Regions from separate parts of the Paraburkholderia sp. SIMBA_053 genome, predicted to be linked through region 2. Evidence: riboswitches for the same ligand, from Rfam matches in the RefSeq annotation. Region 2 holds a riboswitch; the other holds the start of a gene.
What was found. Region 2 has a riboswitch for cobalamin ahead of SB753_RS26030 (CbtB domain-containing protein). Riboswitches for the same ligand answer to the same signal wherever they lie in the genome.

Region 1 (4,037 bases), on a different contig from region 2:
AATGCCTTTAGCGTGATGAGTTCCGGGTCTCCTGGACCGACACCGAGTCCATATAGACGCCCTGCACGTTGTTGCGCCGTCATTTATTCGATCTCCGTTGCGAGCGCGTTGACAGCGGCCGCAGCCATCGCACTGCCGCCGCGCCGGCCATGCACGACGACATACGGCACGCCACGGCTATTCTCTGCGAGCATCGCTTTCGATTCCGCCGCGCCGACAAAGCCGACCGGAAAGCCCAGAATCAGCGCGGGCTTCGGCGCACCGGCGTCGAGCATATCGAGCAGATGGAAGAGGGCAGTCGGCGCATTGCCGATCACGACGACGCTGCCGCCCAGATGCGGGCGCCACAATTCGAGCGCGGCGGCGGAACGCGTATTGCCGAGTTCGCGGGCGAGTGCAGGCACTCGTTCATGTGTGAGCGTGCAGATCACGTCGTTGTTCACCGGCAACCGCGCGCGCGTGATGCCTTGCGCCACCATGCCGGCGTCGCAGAGAATCGGCGCGCCTTGCGCGAGCGCCGTGCGGCCTGCTGTGCCGGCATGTTCGGAGAACGCGAGATCGTCGATCACATCGACCATCCCGCACGCGTGGATTACGCGCACCGCGAGTTTTTCGAGGTCGGCAGGAATGCGCGACAGGTCGGCTTCGGCGCGGATCGTCGCGAAAGACTGGCGATAGATCTCCTGACCGTCGCGAATGTAATCAAGCATCGGTGTCACTCATGTGTCGCTTCGAACAAGGCGCGCGATCGTGTCGGCGGCCTGTTCGACTGTCAGTTGGCGCGCGACGCATCGACCGAAGCCGGGGCCCTGGTCGCGTCGAAAAAGGTCGTACATGCCCGGCGCCGCAGCGAGCAGCGTAAACGGCGCGCAATGCGCGGCAGCACATGAGCGCGGGCATCCGCTCAAATGCACGTCGACGCTGGCGGGTAGGCGCTTCGCGAGATTCAATGCGTCGGCTTTGGTATCCGCGAGGCCTTTCGCGCAGCCAGTGGAACCGGCGCACGCGATCAGGTGTGTGATGGCTTCGGCGCAATCGCATGCGAGGCCCAGCGCGTTCAGCGCGGCAAGCACAACGGGCACTGAGAGCGTCCGGATATCGGGCAGCAGCACGCTTTGCCACGGCGTGATGCGCAGCGTGCCGTCGCCATGTTGTTGCGCGAGCGCGGCGAGGCCGTGCAGCGTGGCCGCATCGATACGGCCGAGCGGCGGTTGACCGCCGGCATGCCATGTATCCGCGGCGCGTTGCGCATGTGCGCCGAGGCGCAGCGAGGCATCGGCGGTCGTGCTGCGACGCCAGCCGCCGAGCGTCGCGTCGCGTGTCAATGGAAAATCCACGTAGGTTTGCGCATGCTGCAATATCGCGTCCGCCGAATGCGTGTCGAGCAGATGACGCATACGCGTGGCGTCGGCAGCGGCAAGATCGAGAAACGTATGCAGCAACGCGCGCACGAGCGCCGGAACTTGCGACGGCAGCACCGAGGCCAACGCGCCTGTCGCATCCGCATGCAATCTTTCGGACGAGTTCGCAGCGTTGCCTGATGATGGTGACTTCCCGCCGATGTGCGTGTTTGCGCTCGCGTTTGCATCCACGGTCGGGCAGCCCGCGAGCCCGAACACGAAGCGCACCGCTCCGGCCGAATCTTGTGCTGCCGCGAGCCACACGTCATGCGGGTGGTCCACTCTCGCGAGCCGCTCGCCGCCGTCGACCAATAACGCGAATTTCGGCGATAGTGCCGCGAAACGCGCTTCACTTTGCAGCAGCGTGAGAAGGGCGGTGCACAGAGGTCTGGTGTCGAACAGTGCGCATGGGTCGCGTCCGGCAGTGGGGCTGATCATGACGTTGCGCACGTCGTCAGCGGCGGCTGCATCGAGTGCGTGCGCGTTTCGATCGCGATCGCGATCGCGATCGTGACCGTGATCGTGATCGTCTTCGGCGGAATCGGTCGGCGCTCTATCGCCCATTCTTTCAGAGCCGCTTGCAGCGCCCGGTCCGAGCCCCGCATCGATCAGCGTGGCGACCAGCGCAGCTTCATGGCCGGCCCGAACACCGCGCAATTGCAGATTCGCGCGATTCGTCAGTTCGATCACACCCGCCGTATGCTGCGCGCTCGCGTTGGCGACCGCCTCGGCCTGAGCCGCGCTCAATTCGCCGCCTGGCAGCTTGATCCGACAAATGCCGCCGTCGCGCGCCGCCACGATCCGCAGCAGGCCCGGACACGCCGAGGGCCGCAGCGCAGATGCCGCGTCGGCCAAGAGAGTGGAGGGCGAAGCTGGATTCAAGACGGACACCGGGTTAGCGTCGCGCGACGGCCCGAGCAAGCGGTCAAAACGGCATTGCTGCGGCATCGGTACACCCCGCCCGATGTTGGCTGGCACGAACAGTCTGGCCGGCAGGTCTCCTGGCTGGCAGGTCGTCGTCCGCTGCGGCCTTCCCGGTTGAACCAGTGGCGCCAAGCGCAGGCGGACTCGCTGCATACAGTTGCGGGGGCAGCCACAGCGGCAATCTTCCCGCTGTGTTCCCTGTTAGGCCCCGAAGGGCACCGGCGGCTGTATTATGCCCTTTTTCGGATAGCACAACGAGGCTGGACGCTTTGACCGGCGTGGCGCAGTGCATTGTTTGAGATACAAAATGAGGAAGGGTGCATGTCGGCGTGGCTGACGGTAGTGGGCATTGGCGACGACGGCTTCGCCGGTTTGGGGCGGCCCGCACGGCGTGCGTTGCTCGAGGCGTCGGTGATTTACGGCGGCGAACGTCATCTGTCGATGTTGCCCGCGCGGCTGGCGGCGCGGCGCGCCGAGTGGCCGCGCCCATTCGATCTCGCGCCGCTTCTGGCCGAGCGCGGCGGTTCGGTGTGCGTGCTGGCGAGCGGCGATCCGATGCTGTTCGGCGTCGGCGCGACGCTGGCTCGACAGTTGCCGCCCAGTGAACTGCGCGTGTTGCCCGCGCCGTCGTCGTTATCGCTCGCGGCGGCGCGGCTCGGCTGGCCGTTGCAGGATGTGGCCATGGTGTCGGTAGTTGGGCGGCCGTTGCCCACGCTGAACGCTTATTTGCATGACCGCGCGCGCGTGTTCGTGCTCAGCGCGGACGGGCGCACACCCGCCGCGCTTGCCGACCTGCTGAGCGCGCGAGGTTTCGGCGCAACGCGGATGACCGTGTTCGAACACCTTGGCGGCGACGACGAGCGGCGCATCGACGGCCGTGCGGATCAATGGTCCCCGGGCGATGTCGCCGCGCTGAACCTGGTCGCGCTCGAATGCCGCGCCACCGAAGGCGCGCCGCGCCTGCCGCTCACCTGCGGTCTGCCCGACGACGCGTTCCGTCACGACGGCCAGCTCACCAAACGCGATGTGCGAGCGATCACGCTCGCGCGACTCGCACCGACGCCCGGCGAATTGTTGTGGGACGTGGGTGCGGGCAGCGGCTCGATCGGCATCGAGTGGATGCGCGCGCATCCGACTTGCCGGGCGATCGCCATCGAAGGGCACGCGGAGCGTCAGCGCTTCATCGAGCACAATCGCGATGCGTTGGGCGTGCCGGGTTTGCAACTCGTGGCGGCCCGCGCGCCGCAAGCGCTCGAAGGGTTGGCCGCGCCGCATGCGGTGTTTATCGGCGGCGGCGTGACGGTGCCCGGCGTGCTCGAAGGGTGCTGGGACAATTTGCGCGACGGCGGCCGGCTGGTCGCGAACGCGGTCACGCTGCAAGGCGAGGCGGCGCTCGCTGCATGGCGTGACAAACATGGCGGCACGCTCACGCGAATTGCGCTTGCGGACGCTCAGCCGCTCGGTGGCTTCGATACGTGGCGGCAAGCGCTGCCGATCACCTTGTACGATGTGGTGAAGCGTTGCGCTGCCGATGGCGTCCATAGTGTTGCCGATAACACCAACGCTGCTTCATCGGCGTGACGCTCATGCGCGACGAAACGCCTGAACAACCCGCACCGCTGCGCAGCGGCTACACGACCGGCAGTTGCGCAACCGCCACGTCGCTGGCGGCCGCGCGTCTGCTGCTCGCGGGTGTGGTCAGCGAGGTGGCCG
Region 2 (4,037 bases):
AAGCCTGGCCCGAAAACGTCGGGCGAAGCGCTTTGAACGCAAAGCTCTGGAGCGTTGCATCGGGTCGCTCGCGGCGAACGAGATCGACCAGCAGCGTGGCAATCAACGGCCCGTGGACCACGAGGCCAGGATAAGCCTCGACTTGCGTCGCGTAGGGATAGTCGTAGTGAATGCGATGGCTGTTGAAGGTGAGCGCCGAATAGCGAAACAGCATGACGGGATCGGCCTCGATAATGCGGCTCCAACGTTCGCCCTGCGGCGCGAGTTGCGGCTGCTGAGGCCGCGCGTCTGCTAGCGGTGCGTCGCGGTAGACGATGTCGTGCTCTTCTTCGAGCTTCAGTTCGCCGCCGACTTCAATCGAGTGCTGCACCGTGACGAACACGAGGCGCCCCGAGCGACCCGTCTTGTCTTCAATGTTCGCAATGGTCGACGTACGCTTGGCGCGCTCACCCACTTTCAGCGGCGAATGGAAAGTGATGCGCCCGCCGGCCCACATGCGGCGCGGCAGCGGCACCGGCGGCAAAAAATCGCCGCGCTTAGGATGACCGTCCGGCCCAGTTTCGGACATTGGCGCGATCGGCAAGAAGTAAAGCCAGTGCCAAAGCGGCGGAACGGTGTCGCCGCTTTGTTCGCGATCGAATGTCGCCGCGAGAGCTGCGAGCGGAAACGCGGTAATGAGATCTTTGGCGACTCGCTCGGTGCCGAGCCAATCATCGAGTTTCTGGTGGGAATCCGACATGGACAAGCCTCCGGTGGAGCGGCCAGTTGACAGCACCTACTATGAACGACGCGACGCGCTTCGCAAAGGTTATCGTTGGGCGGCGTCACTTTCTCCTGCTCGCAACTCACTGTTTTGCCGGACACATCGCCGGTTGGTCCGCGCGCCTCCAACGTTGGGGAATTACAGCGCAAGAGTCGGAGTGCGCGGCCTGAAAGACGCGCTTACACTCAATCATCGTTCGAAAATCGCTTAGGGAGACTCTGATGAATACGGTGGCGAAAGATGCCCGCGCGCAATCGCCGGAACAGGATCGAAAAACTGAATCAAAGCCGTTGCAGAGCCGCAATCATGCAAGTTCACTGACGGGGCGCATCGAGACGACTGATTGGTTTCACGTCGAAGAAGAACTGAACGGCTATGGCTGCGCGATGCTGCACGGGCTGCTTGACGCGCGCGAATGCGATGCCCTCACTGCGCTGTATCCCCGAGAGGACTTGTACCGCAGTCGCGTAGTGATGGCGCGGCATGGCTTCGGCCGTGGCGAATACAAGTATTTCTCGTATCCGTTGCCGTCGTTAATCGCACAGTTGCGCCGCGAGTTGTATCCGCATCTCGTGCCGGTGGCGAATCGTTGGAACGAGGTGATGGGCATTGGCATCCGCTATCCGGGCGCACACGCCGAGTTTATCGAACGCTGCCACGCTGCGGGCCAGACGCGCCCGACACCCCTAATGCTGCAGTACATGACCGACGACTATAACTGTCTGCATCAGGATCTTTACGGCGAGCACGTGTTTCCGCTACAGGTTGCAATTCTGCTGTCGGAACCCGGCGAGGATTTCACCGGCGGCGAATTCGTGATGACCGAGCAGCGTCCGCGAATGCAGTCACGCGCGGAAGTCGTGCCGTTGCGCAAGGGAGATGCCGTGGTGTTCGCGGTTCATCATCGGCCGGTGCAAGGCACGCGTGGCGTATATCGCGTGAATTTGCGGCACGGAGTGAGCCGTTTGAGATCGGGACAAAGGCATACGTTAGGAGTTATTTTTCATGATGCGATGGCGTCGTCGTCCGATGGCGTGGTCAACATGTAGTTGTTGAGCGTGCTCGCGACTGGCGGCGGTGACAGGGCCAAAAAATCACACCCGACAATTCCCAGCCCGTGTCATACCACCGCGCGCTCAACACCCACAGCCTTAACCGACTCACGCAGCCAGCCGCTCAGCGCAAGCCGCCAGAAGACCTCAAGCCGACCGGGTCGCTGTGCGATTCCCGACACGCATAAACGAACTCCGCTCAACGATCGCGCCGAACAGCAGCCCGATCGTCGCCCACATGATCGCCTGCATGCCGAGTGCAGCCACACGGAACTTCCACAGCAGCGCCGCTGGAAAACCGGCCGGCGTTTCGTCGATCACGGGCATCGACATCTGCACCGCGGCAATGATGGCGATGAACACAAGTCCGGCCACGATCGAGCCGTTCCATGCGCCAAGTTTCATTGCCGCGCGGCGCCGGACCTTCAGCGAAAAAACCATCGCGGTCAGCGAGATGGCGATCATCAGAAAAAACAGGCCCGTGCGCGTTCCGATTGTCTCCGGGTCGCCGACCGCTGGCGGGTTCGCCGGATACTTGATGTTAGGAACGATCACCAGTGCGACGAAAGCGCCGAGGGCAAGCCACGCCGACAACGCACGTGCGCTCATCGCCCCCACTCGCCCGTACGCATAGGCAAACACCAGAGAGAACAGTCCGCCGAATGCCGCGCCGTAGGTCACTACGCCGGTGAGCAATCCCAATCCGGCTTGCGTATCGCGACTGACCAACTCCTGCTCATGCGCGTGCTCGTGCTCGTGCTCGTGCTCGTGCTCGTGCTCGTGCTCGTGCTCGTGCTCGTGCGCGTCCGCACCCGCACCCGCACCGGCGTGCTCATGCTCATGCATTGCGCCGGCTCCGTCCCCGGCTTTCTCTTCGAAGGCAATCGCCTGATTGACCTGCGGCTCGCCCGCCACTCGCGCAAACGCGAACGTGAGCAGCCCCGCGGCGATGCCTGCAAGCATCCCGCGCAACAACAACTTACCGACCATGTTCTGCTCCGTTAGTGGCAGGGAAAGCCGAGCAGATGGCGGCCGTCGTGCACGAACTCATGCACGTACATGCCAGGCACTAAAGACGTGGCGCCCTGTTCCGCACCGACGAAATACAGCGCGAGCAGCAGCAGCAATCCTCCGAACACGGCCCAAGGCAGCAGTTCACGCAACGGAATCGGCGTGGGCTGAATGGCGGGCTGGCCGGCGGTATCGAAAACAGCTTCAGTCATGATGGACATCTCCTGGGGTAGCGCGCCCCGTAGTCGATTGCAGAGGAATGATGCGAAGCTCAGGTCTGGCTTTCGGCTTGTGATGCCGATTACAGTGGCGCGACCGCGCCGGGCTTTCACCGGCTTCCGCGCTTCGCAGTGCGGCTATTCTACGCGCTAAACTTCCGCGCCAGCTACCACGCAGCGACACGAGCGCATATTGACGGGAACTCAAAAATGAACCTGCGGCTGTTACTGGTCAGCCATGCGCCAACCGCGGCCATGCGCGCGGGCCGCTTTCCGGCCGACGATCCGCTCGACGCTCGCGGCCTCGGCGAAGCGCAAGCAGCGCGAGCGCGCCTGTCGTTTGCCGATAATGCAAGCGCATTCGTCAGCCCCGCCGCCTGCGCGCGCGAAACGGCCCTGGCGCTCGGCCTCGCTGCGAAGGTGGACACCGCGCTTTCGGATGTCGACTACGGCCAGTGGCGCGGCCAACGGCTCAACGATCTCGCCGCGCACGCGCCAGACGCACTGGCAGCCTGGACGCACGACCCCGACGCCGCTCCTCACGGCGGCGAATCATTCAGCCAGGTGGTGAAGCGGATCGGCGAATGGCTCGACGCAATAGACGTCGCGCCGGATGGCGCGTCGCACGCTGTCCACGATGTGGTCGCCGTGACGCATGCGCCGCTGGTCCGCGCGGCGATCGTCCATGTGTTGGGCACACCGCCAGCGGTGTTTTCGCGCATTGAAATCCCACCGCTCGCGGTCGTCGAACTGCAGCGCTCGCAACGACGGGACTGGACATGGCGGCCGACGTCGTCGTGACCTTGCCGGAACAACCAAGGCTTATTCGTCCGATACCGACAGCCGCGCCGCCCACACGAACTAACACGGCGCTGATCACGCTTCTCCGCCGGCGCACACGCGCCAACCACGGTCTTTTCGCAATAGGCATGCAACTTGCATTCTGGCGATACCGGCTGACGGACCAGGCCAATTATTCGATGCTATAACCAC

Region 1: it holds a riboswitch for cobalamin, as region 2 does, so the genes downstream of both, cobG (precorrin-3B synthase) here and SB753_RS26030 (CbtB domain-containing protein) in region 2, are expected to answer to the same signal.

The regions. Positions count from the first base shown of each region.
Region 1 covers NZ_JAWRXU010000001.1:465,886-469,922, reverse strand. The annotation lists gene SB753_RS02170 (precorrin-2 C(20)-methyltransferase) at 1-83, opposite strand, end outside; gene SB753_RS02165 (precorrin-8X methylmutase) at 84-710, opposite strand; gene cobG (precorrin-3B synthase) at 720-2,291, opposite strand; cobalamin riboswitch at 2,374-2,562, opposite strand; gene cbiE (precorrin-6y C5,15-methyltransferase (decarboxylating) subunit CbiE) at 2,646-3,905, shown strand; gene SB753_RS02150 (cobalt-precorrin-5B (C(1))-methyltransferase) at 3,911-4,037, shown strand, end outside.
Region 2 covers NZ_JAWRXU010000011.1:14,866-18,902, forward strand. The annotation lists gene SB753_RS26015 (MaoC family dehydratase N-terminal domain-containing protein) at 1-739, opposite strand, end outside; gene SB753_RS26020 (2OG-Fe(II) oxygenase) at 985-1,812, shown strand; gene SB753_RS26025 (CbtA family protein) at 1,963-2,805, opposite strand; gene SB753_RS26030 (CbtB domain-containing protein) at 2,817-3,038, opposite strand; cobalamin riboswitch at 3,079-3,217, opposite strand; gene SB753_RS26035 (histidine phosphatase family protein) at 3,255-3,845, shown strand.